Regions from separate parts of the Enterobacter sp. JH25 genome, predicted to be linked through region 2. Evidence: predicted binding sites of a transcription regulator. Region 2 holds the regulator's gene; each other region holds the start of a gene.
What was found. Region 2 encodes Fur, which represses iron uptake genes when iron is present. Its sites were predicted from a motif close to ATAATAATGAGAACNACTATCAA; they were not measured.
Positions count from the first base shown of each region.

Region 1: the regulator Fur is predicted to act here: its motif matches at 1,969-1,991, upstream of L2Y28_RS12080 (TonB-dependent siderophore receptor).
Region 3: the regulator Fur is predicted to act here: its motif matches at 2,185-2,207, upstream of sufA (Fe-S cluster assembly scaffold SufA).

Region 1 is NZ_CP091319.1:2,504,522-2,508,735, reverse strand. It holds gene L2Y28_RS12080 (TonB-dependent siderophore receptor) at 1-1,927, opposite strand, end outside; gene L2Y28_RS12075 (septation protein A) at 2,108-2,647, opposite strand; gene L2Y28_RS12070 (YciC family protein) at 2,661-3,404, opposite strand; gene L2Y28_RS12065 (YkgJ family cysteine cluster protein) at 3,430-3,834, opposite strand; gene ompW (outer membrane protein OmpW) at 4,117-4,214, shown strand, end outside.
Region 2 is NZ_CP091319.1:1,289,760-1,293,973, forward strand. It holds gene chiP (chitoporin) at 1-843, shown strand, start outside; gene chiQ (ChiQ/YbfN family lipoprotein) at 891-1,217, shown strand; gene fur (ferric iron uptake transcriptional regulator) at 1,310-1,756, opposite strand; gene fldA (flavodoxin FldA) at 2,048-2,578, opposite strand; gene ybfE (LexA regulated protein) at 2,734-3,021, opposite strand; gene ybfF (esterase) at 3,150-3,923, opposite strand; gene seqA (replication initiation negative regulator SeqA) at 4,107-4,214, shown strand, end outside.
Region 3 is NZ_CP091319.1:1,868,333-1,872,546, forward strand. It holds gene L2Y28_RS08905 (diguanylate phosphodiesterase) at 1-1,008, shown strand, start outside; gene L2Y28_RS08910 (MerR family transcriptional regulator) at 1,197-1,925, shown strand; gene sufA (Fe-S cluster assembly scaffold SufA) at 2,247-2,615, shown strand; gene sufB (Fe-S cluster assembly protein SufB) at 2,624-4,114, shown strand; gene sufC (Fe-S cluster assembly ATPase SufC) at 4,124-4,214, shown strand, end outside.

The DNA of each region.
Region 1 (4,214 bases), 1.2 Mb from region 2:
CGTTGGCTGAAAGCTTGCTGTTAACCTCCCAGTCCAGCATGGTGTTGACGGTATATTTGGGGATAATCGACAGCGGATTACCGGTGTCTTTACTTTCAGACTGAATCATATACGTCGCATTAGTACGCCAGGTTAGCGTGTCGCGAATAACAGGGACGGTGAGGTTGCCTTCCAGCCCTTCAACAACGGCCTTACCGCCGTTCTCCCATTGCAGGATATTTGCGCCGCTGCTTGTCTGCCCCAGCACGTCCGTTCCTGAAACGATCTTGTTTTTGTAATCATTGCGGAACCAGGTAATTCCAGCCTCGTAGCCTTCCAGGGCAAAGGCCAGGCCGATCTCTTTGTTCACGCTGATTTCCGGATCCAGATCCGGGTTACCTAAAAGATAACAGCTTCCTTCGGAAACGTTATTCGGGCAGCCATTGCCGCGGGTGGAAAGCAAATAGCCTTCGCTGGATTGATACAAATTTGGCGCTTTAAATACCCGAGCGATACCCGCTTTAACCTTGAACATGTCACCCAAATCCTGAGAGAGGTTCAGGCTCGGACTCCAGTTGCTGCCAAATTGATTGTGATAATCAAAGCGGAGCCCTGGGATCAGGTTGGTGCCCTGACGCGCTTCAATATTGTCCTCAAGATAGATGCCGGTGAGGTCAGCGCTGTTTTTGCTGTTGCGCTCAGAAGCCGTGCCGGGAACGCCGTTAATCACTTCTCCCGACACATTTGTCGACTGCATTGAGGCCGGATCGTTCAGTTCATCACGGTTCCATTCTGCACCCACGGTTAGCGTCTGTTCGACCAGCCAGAAGAAAGGAATGTTCAGTTCACCCGTTGAACGGTATGACTCCAGCCGGCTGGTATCGTATTTATCGCTATTGATCATCCCTTCAACTTTGCCCGTAGAGCCTTCTTCCAGTCGGGTGTTGTTGGTCTTTTCATAATAAACCCCGAACTTTGACTGACCCCAGTCCCAGATGCCGTTGTGCGTAATGCCATAAGACTGGCGGTACATTCGGTTGGTTTCGTGTCCATACAGGGACGACACCAGACCGTCAGGGCTGACGTTGCTGTTGCTGTATTGAGTATCACCCGCGTAGATATTGCCCTGGCGGCTGTAGCTGTAGTCGAAATCGATAATCTGCTGTGGCGTGAGTTTCCAGGAGAGCAGGGCATTAATGTCCTTGTTACGTACGCCCTCTCGCCCGGCGGCGTAAGAGCCGTTTTGCGCGGTGTTGATGTCCTGAGCATCTGCGTCGGTTTTGTTGATGTTCCCGTACAGGCGCATCGTTAACGCATCGCCCGCGAGGGGGCCGCTCAGATCAAAATTAGCGCGTTTCGTCGCCCCCTCTTTATCATTTTCAGGCTGGTTAGTGTACAGGGAGAGGGAGCCGTGCCAGTCGTTGGACGGGCGTTTGGTAATGATGTTGACGACGCCGCCGGCAGCCCCCGAACCATAGCGGGCGGCAGCTGGTCCCCGGAGCACTTCAATACGCTCAACCATCTCTGGCGGAACCCAGTTGGTGTCCCCGCGGGTGTCGCGCTCCCCGCGCCAGCTGTAGCGCACCGAGTTACGTGACGTCACCGGCACACCGTCAATCAGAATCAGCGTGTTCTCTGGCCCCATACCGCGGATGTCGATCTGACGGTTGTTACCACGACTGCCTGTCGCGCTGTTTCCGGTGAGGTTAACCCCGGGCATTTTGCGAATAATTTCCGAAAGATCGTTAACCGGTGGATCCTTTTCTATGTCCTTTGCCGTGATGATGGAAACCCCCGGCTGTTGCTTTAGGGCCACTTCAGCGGTTGCCTGAACGACCATTGTTTCACCATCGGCGAGAGGATCTTCCGCTGCGTGCGCGCTCTGGTATAGCGTTGAAAGAATGGCGAGCGTAAGTGTAGCCGGGGCAAATCTTATTATGTTATTCATCAACTCATTTCCATTTGTTAAAAATGCGATGAAGAATATTAATGATAGTGATTCTCATTACAATAAAGCGACAGCAATCTCCATAAAATCTTCATGATTCAGACATTTTCGCAGGAAGGTTGTGGAGAAAAGGGAAGGCGGGAAAAGAGGCCAGACCGCGTGACGATCTGGCCAGAAGGATCAGTGCTTGTCATCCTGCGGCATGTGGCGATAAATATAAACGCCGCTGAGTAGGGTGAAGATAAGGGTCAGCGCCGTCAGGCCAAACACCTTGAAGTTGACCCAGATATTCTGCGGCAGCCAGAATGCGATATAGATATTCGCCAGACCACACAGAATAAAAAATAGCGCCCAGGCGATATTCAGACGCCCCCACACAGCCTGCGGCAGCGTCAGTTCTTTCCCCAGCATGCGCTGGATCAGCGGCTTCTTCATCACCCACTGGCTGATGAGCAGCGCGCCCGCAAACAGGCCGTAAATCACTGTGACCTTCCATTTGATAAATTCATCATTGTGGAAGAACAACGTCAGACCACCAAACACCGCCACCATCAGGAAAGTGATGAGCGCCATCTTTTCAACTTTGCGATAGCGAACCCAGCTGTAAATCAGCACCACAGCCGTTGCCACAATCAACGCCAGCGTGCCGGCATAGATGTCGTACAACTTATAAAAAGCGAAAAATACGATCAGCGGTAAAAAATCAAGAAACTGCTTCATTCTGCGATCCCGGTTACTGACGAATTAACATGTACAGGCGGAACAAATAGACCAGCAGTACAGCTGAAATCAGATTGCTCAGCGTATTGGCGACAACCGCGCCGACGTTTGGCGTTAATACCGCAAAATTCGGCGCAAACAGCAACAGTAGAGTCTTGGCCAGCAACCAGCTGATAACGGCCGGGGCGACCAGACGCATATTCGCCCACGCGAGCCTTATACTGCTGCGCATGGCGGTGAAAATACCCATTTTGTCCTGCACAACCATTACTGGCGCAAATGAAAGCACGATAGCCAGCAGCACGCCCGGAACGACAACCAACATTATCCCCATCTGGACCAGCAGCGTGGTCATGAAGATGAGGATAAACAGTTTCGGCAGCACCGGAGCACTGGCCCCGATGGCACGTAACGCGCTGACGCGTTGGCCGGCAGACACCAGCTGGATCATCAGCAACACGCCACCCGCCAGAATGGCGTTGCCGATCAGCCCCGAGAAGGTAGATGCCGCAGATGCACGCAGCAAGATTTGCTGTTGCTCTGGCGTCATATTCTGCACAAGGTCAAATAACCCTGCGCTGCCTGCAAGATGATCCCCCTGGCTCAGCGAGGCAATCTGTTCATCACTGGGTGAGAACGCATGACCCAGCACCACCGTAATAAAGGCGCACAACAACGCGATCAGTAAAAAGGTAATGAACTGATTGCGGAAAAAATTTCCCGTGTCACGGTAGACAGATTTCGCCGTGATAGACATGCACTCTCCTTGAGTATTGCAGGTGTTAATTAGCCGGCAATTGTACACCGGATAACACGCTGGTGGCAGCATCAAGGCTTGTATGGAAAAGCATATCTTTGTAAAGCGGCGGTAATCCATAGCGGGCGCGGGCGCGATTGCATGCCTCATTGACCTGTCCATCCTCTCCCGACATCGCGAAAGTGCGGCACGGGCTGGGGCGATCCGCGTAAATGGAACAGCGGGTGGATACCCCAGGTTCACCTTGCAGTGCCACACAGCGGCTCTGTTTTTGGTTGGTGCCGCGCATGCAACGCAGGAAAGGGGTCAAGGGTTCAGTGAGATCAACCGGAACGGTGCCGCCGCCATCGCTGGCTTCAGCCCAGTAGAAAGAGACTCGAAAATACGCACAACAGGCTCCGCACGTCATGCACGGGTTATGATCACTCATGGCACACCTGCAAAAGTAGAACGCATCAAATCAGATTGTGAGAGCGATAAATTATCCAGCCGCTACAGGAAGCGCAAGAGAGGAAAAACAGAAAATTTTTTAACTATGAAATGCCAAAAATTGACGCGGTAACAACTTATTGCTTTATGAGGCGTCACCAAAAATTAACCTAGATCAATGAATGTTAACTTACTGGTTTTAATGTGATCTGTGTTAGATCACTTATTACTCATTTGTGAGTATATTCTCCTCCGCAATTAAAACCACAACGATGGAGCGGATATGAAAAAATTAGCGGTGGCAGCCCTTATCTTAAGCAGTCTCTCTGGCGGCGCGTACGCGCATGAAGCAGGTGAATTCTTTATTCGTGCCGGTTCGGC
Region 2 (4,214 bases):
GCGTTGAGCTTCTCCTATATGTGGACCAACGAGTACAAAGCGCCGTGGCACATTGAGATGGACAAGTTCTATCAAAACGATAAAAAAACCAAAGTTGATTATCTCCACTCGCTGGGGGCGAAGTACGACTTCAAAAACGATCTGGTGCTGGAAGCGGCTTTTGGTCAGGCTGAAGGTTATATTGATCAGTACTTTGCTAAAGCCAGCTACAAATTTGATATCGCAGGTAGCCCGCTGAGCACCAGCTATCAGTTCTACGGTACGCGCGACAAGGTCAGCGATGGCAGCGTAAATGATATTTATGACGGCACCGCGTGGTTACAGGCGCTGACCTTCGGCTACAAGGTGGGTCAGGTTGATTTGCGTCTGGAGGGTACATGGGTCAAGGCAGAAGGGCAGCAGGGCTATTTCCTGCAACGTATGACGCCAACCTACGCCTCTTCCAACGGTCGTCTGGATATCTGGTGGGATAACCGCTCTGACTTCAACGCCGACGGCGAAAAAGCAGTCTTCTTCGGCGCAATGTATGACCTGAAGAACTGGAACCTGCCTGGCTGGGCAGTGGGCGCGTCCTACGCGTACGCCTGGGACGCGAAGCCAGCGGATATGGCTACGCCAGACGCCTACTACGATCCGAACTACCGTCTGAAAGAGTCTTCATACAGTCTGGATGCGATTTACACCCTGCAGGAGGGGCGTGCGAAAGGCACGATGTTCAAACTGCACTTCACCCAGTATGACAACCACTCCGATATCCCGAGCTACGCGGGCGGTTACGGCAACATCTTCCAGGATGAGCGCGACGTGAAATTTATGGTCATTGCGCCATTTACCATCTTCTGATGAATGCTGCGGCGGGCTGTGTCCCGCCGTTATGGAGACTGAACATGATGAAAAAAAGGGTAATCGTTGCGCTGCTGGCATTCGGGCTGGTGGCGTGCGCGCAGGATCAGGCGCCGAAAGAAGACTCCCGTCTGAAAGAGGCGTATAGCGCTTGCATCAATACCGCACAAGGTTCACCTGAGAAGATTGAAGCCTGTCAAAGCGTGCTGAACGTGCTGAAAAAAGACAAAGCCCATGAGCAATTCGCCACGCAGGAAAACGTTCGCGTGATGGATTACCAGGCCTGTATTCAGGCGCGTAAAACCGGTAACGATCAGGAAGTGGCGAAGCGTTGCGATAAGATTTGGGACGAGATTCGCAATAACAATAAATAAGTTGCTTTACGCCCGGTGGCGCTGCGCTTACCGGGCTTTTTCCAGGCAAAAAAAAGCCAACCTCACGGCTGGCTCAGAGTATGAACACTGACTTATTTTGCGTCGTGCGCATGTTCATTTTCGCGGCAATCCCCTTCAGCACAGTGACCGTACAGGTACAGGCTGTGGTTGGTCAGGCGGATGCCATGACGGGCGGCGATTTCACGCTGGCGTGATTCAATGGAATCATCGCTAAATTCAATGACCTTGCCACAGTCGAGGCAGATCAGGTGATCGTGGTGGTGCTGCTGAGTCAGCTCGAACACGGATTTACCGCCTTCGAAATTATGACGAGTAACAATGCCCGCGTCATCAAACTGGTTCAGCACACGATAGACGGTTGCCAGCCCAATCTCTTCACCCATATCGATAAGACGCTTATAAAGGTCTTCCGCACTGACATGGTGATTGTCTGGCCCCTGAAGCACTTCAAGGATTTTTAACCGAGGAAGCGTTACTTTCAGGCCAGCTTTCTTTAATGCGGTATTGTTGTCAGTCATGCGGAATCTGTCCTGTTGCTAAACGATTCACTTCAAAAGAAGAAGTGACAGAAAATGCACTTGGGATAATGCGTCTCATTATAGAACTGCCATGGCTAAATGAAAACTGCAAGTCTCAAGCAAAGTATGCTTATAAAAACGTGGTATCACCAACAAACTTGTTCGATGGCACCCACTTTTTACCAGGGGGATATTGTACAGGTCTGGACGAAAAAGTTAAAAGTTTGTAGCAATTAATTTAATCGGTTTTACCTGAACAACGGGCGCAACCGGAGTTGCGCCGCAGGGATATCAGGCGTTAAGGATATCGTCCAGGTTCAGCTCTTCACGAACCTGCTTAACCCATTTTTCTACACGCTCTGCGGTCAGCTCTGGCTGACGGTCTTCATCAATGGCAAGGCCAACGAAGTGATCGTCATCTGCCAGACCTTTGGAAGCTTCGAAGTGGTAACCCGCTGTTGGCCAGTGACCAACAATCGCCGCACCGCGCGGCTCAATGATGTCACGAATAGTGCCCAGCGCATCACAGAAATACTCAGCGTAGTCTTCCTGATCGCCACAGCCAAACAGGGCAACCAGCTTGCCGTTGAAGTCGACTTCTTCCAGCGTCGGGAAGAAATCGTCCCAGTCACACTGTGCTTCACCGTAGTACCAGGTCGGGATGCCCAGCAGCAGGATGTCATAGCCCTCGAGATCTTCTTTGCTGCTCTTGGCGATGTCATGCACATCAGCAACGTCTTTACCGAGCTGTTTTTGAATGTTTTTTGCGATATTTTCAGTATTGCCGGTATCACTGCCAAAGAAAATGCCGATGATTGCCATGAGTAAAATAACCTCTTGAAACTTAATGGTATGGTGGCGCAAATTGTCCACGGATAAGGGCAATAATAGCAGAACAGGCAACCCTGCGGAAACAGCTATCACGCAGGACTGCACTCTGTGCTACATGAAAAAGGTAATATTGGGGATTTTCTGACTCACGCCTTGCCGCGTAACGTCTCAAGCTGGGCGATCAGCATCTCTTCGATCAGTTCGCTGCGGCTGATGTTGCGCGCGTCAGCTAACTCGTTAAGCGCATCGACGGCATCGGCATTCAGCTTGAGTTCGACACGCTTAAGCCCACGATTTTTATCGCGTTTAAGCTGGTTGCGTTTATTGATACGCAGCTGTTCATCGCGCGAAAGCGGATTCGTTTTCGGTCGTCCCGGTCGACGCTCATTCGCGAACAGATCTAGTGTCGTACGGTCCGTTTGTTCTTTGGCCATGATTCTGAGACTTCGGGGGAAACACGCCGCCCTGCTAATGCCCGGGCGATAAGCGCGCCATCATACATCACCCATATCCACACGCCAACGACTGGAAGCCCGTCGTCTTCCGGTCGCTGGCTTTTTAATCAATTCGCTGTATCAGTAAGATAGCGGCGAATGGCGCGCAGGACCGCATCCGGTTTTTCCGCGTGGACCCAGTGCCCGGCACCGGCGATGACGTGAGCGCGAGCCTGCGGAAATTGCGCCAGCAGCGTGTCACGATACGCGTCAGTGACGTAAGGGGAGTTGCCGCCGCGAATAAAGAGGGTAGGGTGCGGCCAGGCGGGGACATTTTCCCACCCCACAATATGCGAATACTGATCCCACAGTACCGGGACGTTAAAGCGCCATTGTCCGTCAACAAAGGATTTCAGCAGGAACTGGACCACGCCTTCTTCATCGAGATGCTCGCGCATAACGGCTGCCGCCTGCTGGCGTGTGGAGACGCCTGACTCTGTCACAGCATTGATCGCAGCGAAAATCTCATCGTGACGGCGAACGTCGTAATTGACGGGCGCAACGTCAATGACCACCAGACCGGAAATTCGCTCAGGGGCCAGCGCTGTAAGCGCCATCACCGCTTTACCGCCCATTGAATGCCCGATGAGCGTCGCTTTCTGGATATTATTCGCATCGAGGGTGTCCCGCAGATCCTGCGCCATGGCTGCGTAGGTCATCTCCTCCGAGCGTCCTGAAAGACCGTGATTGCGCATATCAACCTGGAGGATCTCGTGATCGGTCACTAAATCGCGCGCCAGCACGCCCAGGTTATCCAGACTACCAAACAGGCCGTGAACCAGTACGATGGGAGAATTATTGTTCGGCGATTGTGCAGTTTGCGCTCGGGTATTCAATTTCATGGCAAAGTTCTTTTTTTAGGTTTGTCAGGTTAGGGTATCATGTTGACCATTCTGCCGCCCGGGGGCAAGGATCCAGTTTAATCTGACTTTTGCCGCCAACCTGGTTTGACGCTATCCGCTGTTGGGATTAGACCTTATAATCTCAACGACTTGTATTCAGATAAGATATCGCACTGGATTAAGATGAAAACAATCGAAGTTGATGACGAACTCTATCAGTATATTGCCAGCCAGACGCGGCATATTGGGGAGAGCGCGTCCGACATTTTACGGCGCATGCTTAAAATTTCC
Region 3 (4,214 bases), 580 kb from region 2:
CACAACGTGGTCGAATTGTTAAGCGATCACGGGCCTTCAAGACGTTTTGGCAATGTGGGTATGGAGCTCTTCGACCTTCGTCAGTACGACACCAACGAAGTGCTGCAACAGGTTCTTGATAAAGGCACAAGCCGCTATCAGCTAACCTATAACGATCGCGCCCTGCAATTTTTCCGCACCTTCGTTGAGGCCACTGAAAAAGCCAACTACTTTGAGCTGCCTCCGGCTGACGCCTGGGAGTTTGTCATCGAAAACACGCCGTTATCCTCCCAGCCGACGGTAGTGGCAAAGGGAGCGGACTGTAGTTTCGCGTTTCAACCTATCGTCGATCCGTTTATGCAGCAGGTTGTTTCCTGGGAAGCCCTGATCCGCACGCCGTCCGGTGAGTCCCCGGAAAGCTATTTTGCCAACCTGTCGCGTGAGGCGCTGTACGAATCGGATCTGAAGAGTAAACAGGTGGCTTTGTCGATGGCCAGCGCGCTGGGCCTACAGACTCAAACCTTGTCCATTAATCTGCTGCCGATGACGCTGGTCAATGTTCCTGGCGCCGTCGATTTTTTACTGACGGCAATTGAGGCGAACGGTTTTGTGCCGGAGCAAATTGTAGTCGAGTTCACCGAGAGCGAGGCCATCTCGCGCTTTGAAGAGTTCACCAGCGCGGTCAGACAGCTTAAAAGCGCCGGGATCAGCGTGGCCATCGATCACTTTGGCGCGGGATTCGCCGGTCTGCAACTGCTGGCTCAGTTCCAGCCGGACAGAATCAAGATCAACCGTGATTTGATTGCTAACGTGCACAAGAGCGGCCCGCGTCAGGCGATCATTCAGTCGATCATTAAATGCTGTGCGTCCCTGGAAATCCTGTTCTGTGCGGTAGGTGTAGAGCTGGCTGAAGAGTGGATGTGGCTGGAATCAGCCGGGATTTCTCAGTTCCAGGGGCACCTTTTCGCCAGCCCGCGCCTGGGGGGCATACCGGCGATTGCCTGGCCCGAGAAAAAGTACGATTTATAAAAACCTGTACGTAACTCTTAATAGTGACCTGTACGTACGGCTAAATTTATACAACAATACATTAACGAGTGAGGGGTTCTTTGAGCCATTCACTTGTCTCATAACGAGGAGTTAGTTATACAAATGATTTGTACAATCTGATAAGGTTGGTTTGGTTAGGTATGGAAGTATTGTGCGTGAGGGAGTTAATGGCCTATTACAGTATCGGCGAAGTGGCCGAACGATGCGGTATCAACCCCGTTACGCTGCGTGCCTGGCAGCGCCGTTATGGATTGTTGAAGCCGCAGCGAAGTGAAGGGGGTCATCGTCAGTTTGACGATGAAGATATCCTGCGTATCGAAGAGATCAAACGCCTGATGAAAACGGGTGTTTCGGTCGGTAAAGTAAAAGCGCTTCTTGAAAATACAGAAGTGATAACGCATGGGAACTGGGCATCGTTTCAGGAAGAGATGTTAACCGTTCTGCGCTATGCCAATCCGGCAAAACTGCGCGCCAAAATCAGTGAGTTCCGCCGCGACCATGCGATGGATGTTCTGATAGATAACATCATCACCCCTGTGCGTCAGCGAATGAATCAGGATCAGAATACGGTGCGTCATATGGCGAGCCTGCTCGACGGTGTCCTGATTGAGTTTGCCGTTACTAGCCTGGTTGAATCACGAAAAAAAGCAGGTAAAGATGCGCTACTGGTTGGATGGGAGTGCGACGACCGTACGCATTTGTGGCTGGAAGCGGCCCGTCTTGCCTACAAGGGCTGGCATATCGACGTGCTGGCTGAACCGATTGATTCTCCACGTCCGGAACTTTTCCCTGGACAAAAAATTTTCGTCTGGACCGGTAAAGCACCTACGCCTCGTCAACAGGAGCAGCTCGACCACTGGCGTGAACAGGGTTTCGCCGTCTCGTTCCATCACTGATGTTAAGGGGTCCGTCAGGGCCTTTTTGTCTTTTCGAGTCCGCTTTCTTATTGGAAGATAGCTATCTTAAAAATAGGTATTTTCAATACAATTTTTATTATTGCCCGCCACCTTACCGCCTTTCTTATGAAATGCATTATTTATCAATGTATTGAACAAAACTAACCCACCCATCCGCATCCCGTCACAGGGTCTATGCTTAATGAAAGTAGCCAAAAAGGGCGGTTTAGCCCAAAGCCCCTGCTCGCAGGGGGTTGAAGTGATAATCGTTATCACTAACATGGTGTTATGCCCTGGTGGCTTATCAGATGAGGTGGACCTATGGAACTGCATTCAGAAACCTTCAATCCGGCCGATTTTGCCTGGCGTGGCTTAACGCTGACGCCCGCGGCGGCGGCGCATATTCATGAGCTGGTGGCAAAAAATCCCGACATCCTCGGCGTACGCTTAGGCGTTAAGCAGACGGGCTGCGCGGGATTTGGCTACGTGCTGGATACCGTAACCGAACCCAAAAAGGACGATCTGGTCTTTGAAACCGACGGTGCAAAGTTATACGTCGCGCTACAGGCTATGCCGTTTATCGATGGAACCGAAGTCGACTACGTTCGGGAAGGTTTAAACCAGTTATTCAAATTTCATAACCCGAAAGCCCAGAACGAATGCGGCTGCGGCGAAAGCTTTGGGGTATAGGCGGTACTATGTCTCGTAATACTGAAGCAACGAGTGATGTAAACACCTGGAGCGGCGGACACCTCAACTATAAAGAGGGTTTCTTCACGCAACTGCAAACTGACGAGCTGGCGAAAGGCATCAACGAAGAGGTCGTGCGCGCCATTTCGGCGAAACGTAACGAGCCGGAGTGGATGCTGGAGTTTCGCCTGAGCGCATTCCGCGCGTGGCTGGAGATGGAAGAACCCCACTGGCTGAAAGCGCATTACGATAAGCTGAACTATCAGGATTACAGCTACTACTCCGCGCCCTCATGCGGCAGCTGCGATGATACCTGTGCCTCGCAGCCCGGCGCGGTACAGCAAACCGGTGCCGAGAACAGCTTCCTGAGTAAAGAGGTGGAAGAGGCCTTCAATCAGCTCGGCGTGCCCGTGCGCGAAGGTAAAGAGGTGGCGGTGGACGCCATTTTTGACTCCGTCTCGGTGGCAACCACCTACCGTGAAAAGCTGGCGGAGCAGGGGATAATTTTCTGCTCCTTTGGGGAAGCCATTCACGATCACCCGGAGCTGGTGAAAAAGTACATTGGCACCGTGGTACCCAGTAACGATAACTTCTTCGCGGCACTGAATGCGGCGGTGGCGTCAGACGGCACCTTTATCTACGTGCCTAAAGGTGTGCGCTGCCCGATGGAGCTCTCAACCTATTTCCGCATCAACGCGGAAAAAACCGGCCAGTTTGAACGCACCATCCTGGTGGCCGATGAAGGCAGCTACGTCAGCTATATCGAAGGCTGTTCGGCGCCGGTGCGCGACAGCTACCAGCTGCACGCGGCGGTGGTAGAGGTGATCATCCATAAAGACGCGGAAGTGAAATACTCTACGGTACAGAACTGGTTCCCGGGCGATGGCAACACCGGTGGTATTCTGAACTTCGTCACCAAGCGTGCGCTGTGCGAAGGTGAAAACAGTAAGATGTCCTGGACGCAGTCAGAAACCGGCTCCGCCATTACCTGGAAATACCCGAGCTGTATTCTGCGTGGCGACAACTCCATCGGTGAGTTTTACTCCGTGGCGCTGACCAGCGGTCATCAGCAGGCCGATACCGGTACCAAGATGATCCACATCGGCAAAAACACCAAATCGACCATCATCTCCAAAGGGATCTCTGCCGGTCACAGCCAGAACAGCTATCGCGGGCTGGTGAAAATCATGCCGACAGCCACCAACGCACGTAACTTTACCCAGTGCGACTCCATGCTGATTGGTGCGGACTGCGGGGCGCATACCTTCCCCTATGTCGAATGCCGCAATAACAGCGCCCAGCTCGAGCATGAGGCGACTACGTCACGTATTGGTGAAGATCAGCTGTTCTACTGCCTGCAACGCGGGATCAGTGAAGAAGATGCGATTTCAATGATTGTTAACGGCTTCTGTAAGGACGTGTTCTCTGAACTGCCGCTGGAATTTGCCGTTGAAGCCCAGAAACTCCTCGCCATTAGTCTTGAACACAGCGTCGGTTAAGGAAAGCACATGTTAAGCATTAAAGATTTACAGGTTAGCGTGGAAGAGAAAGAGATCCTGCGTGGGCTCAATTTTGACGTCAAACCGGGTGAAGTTCACG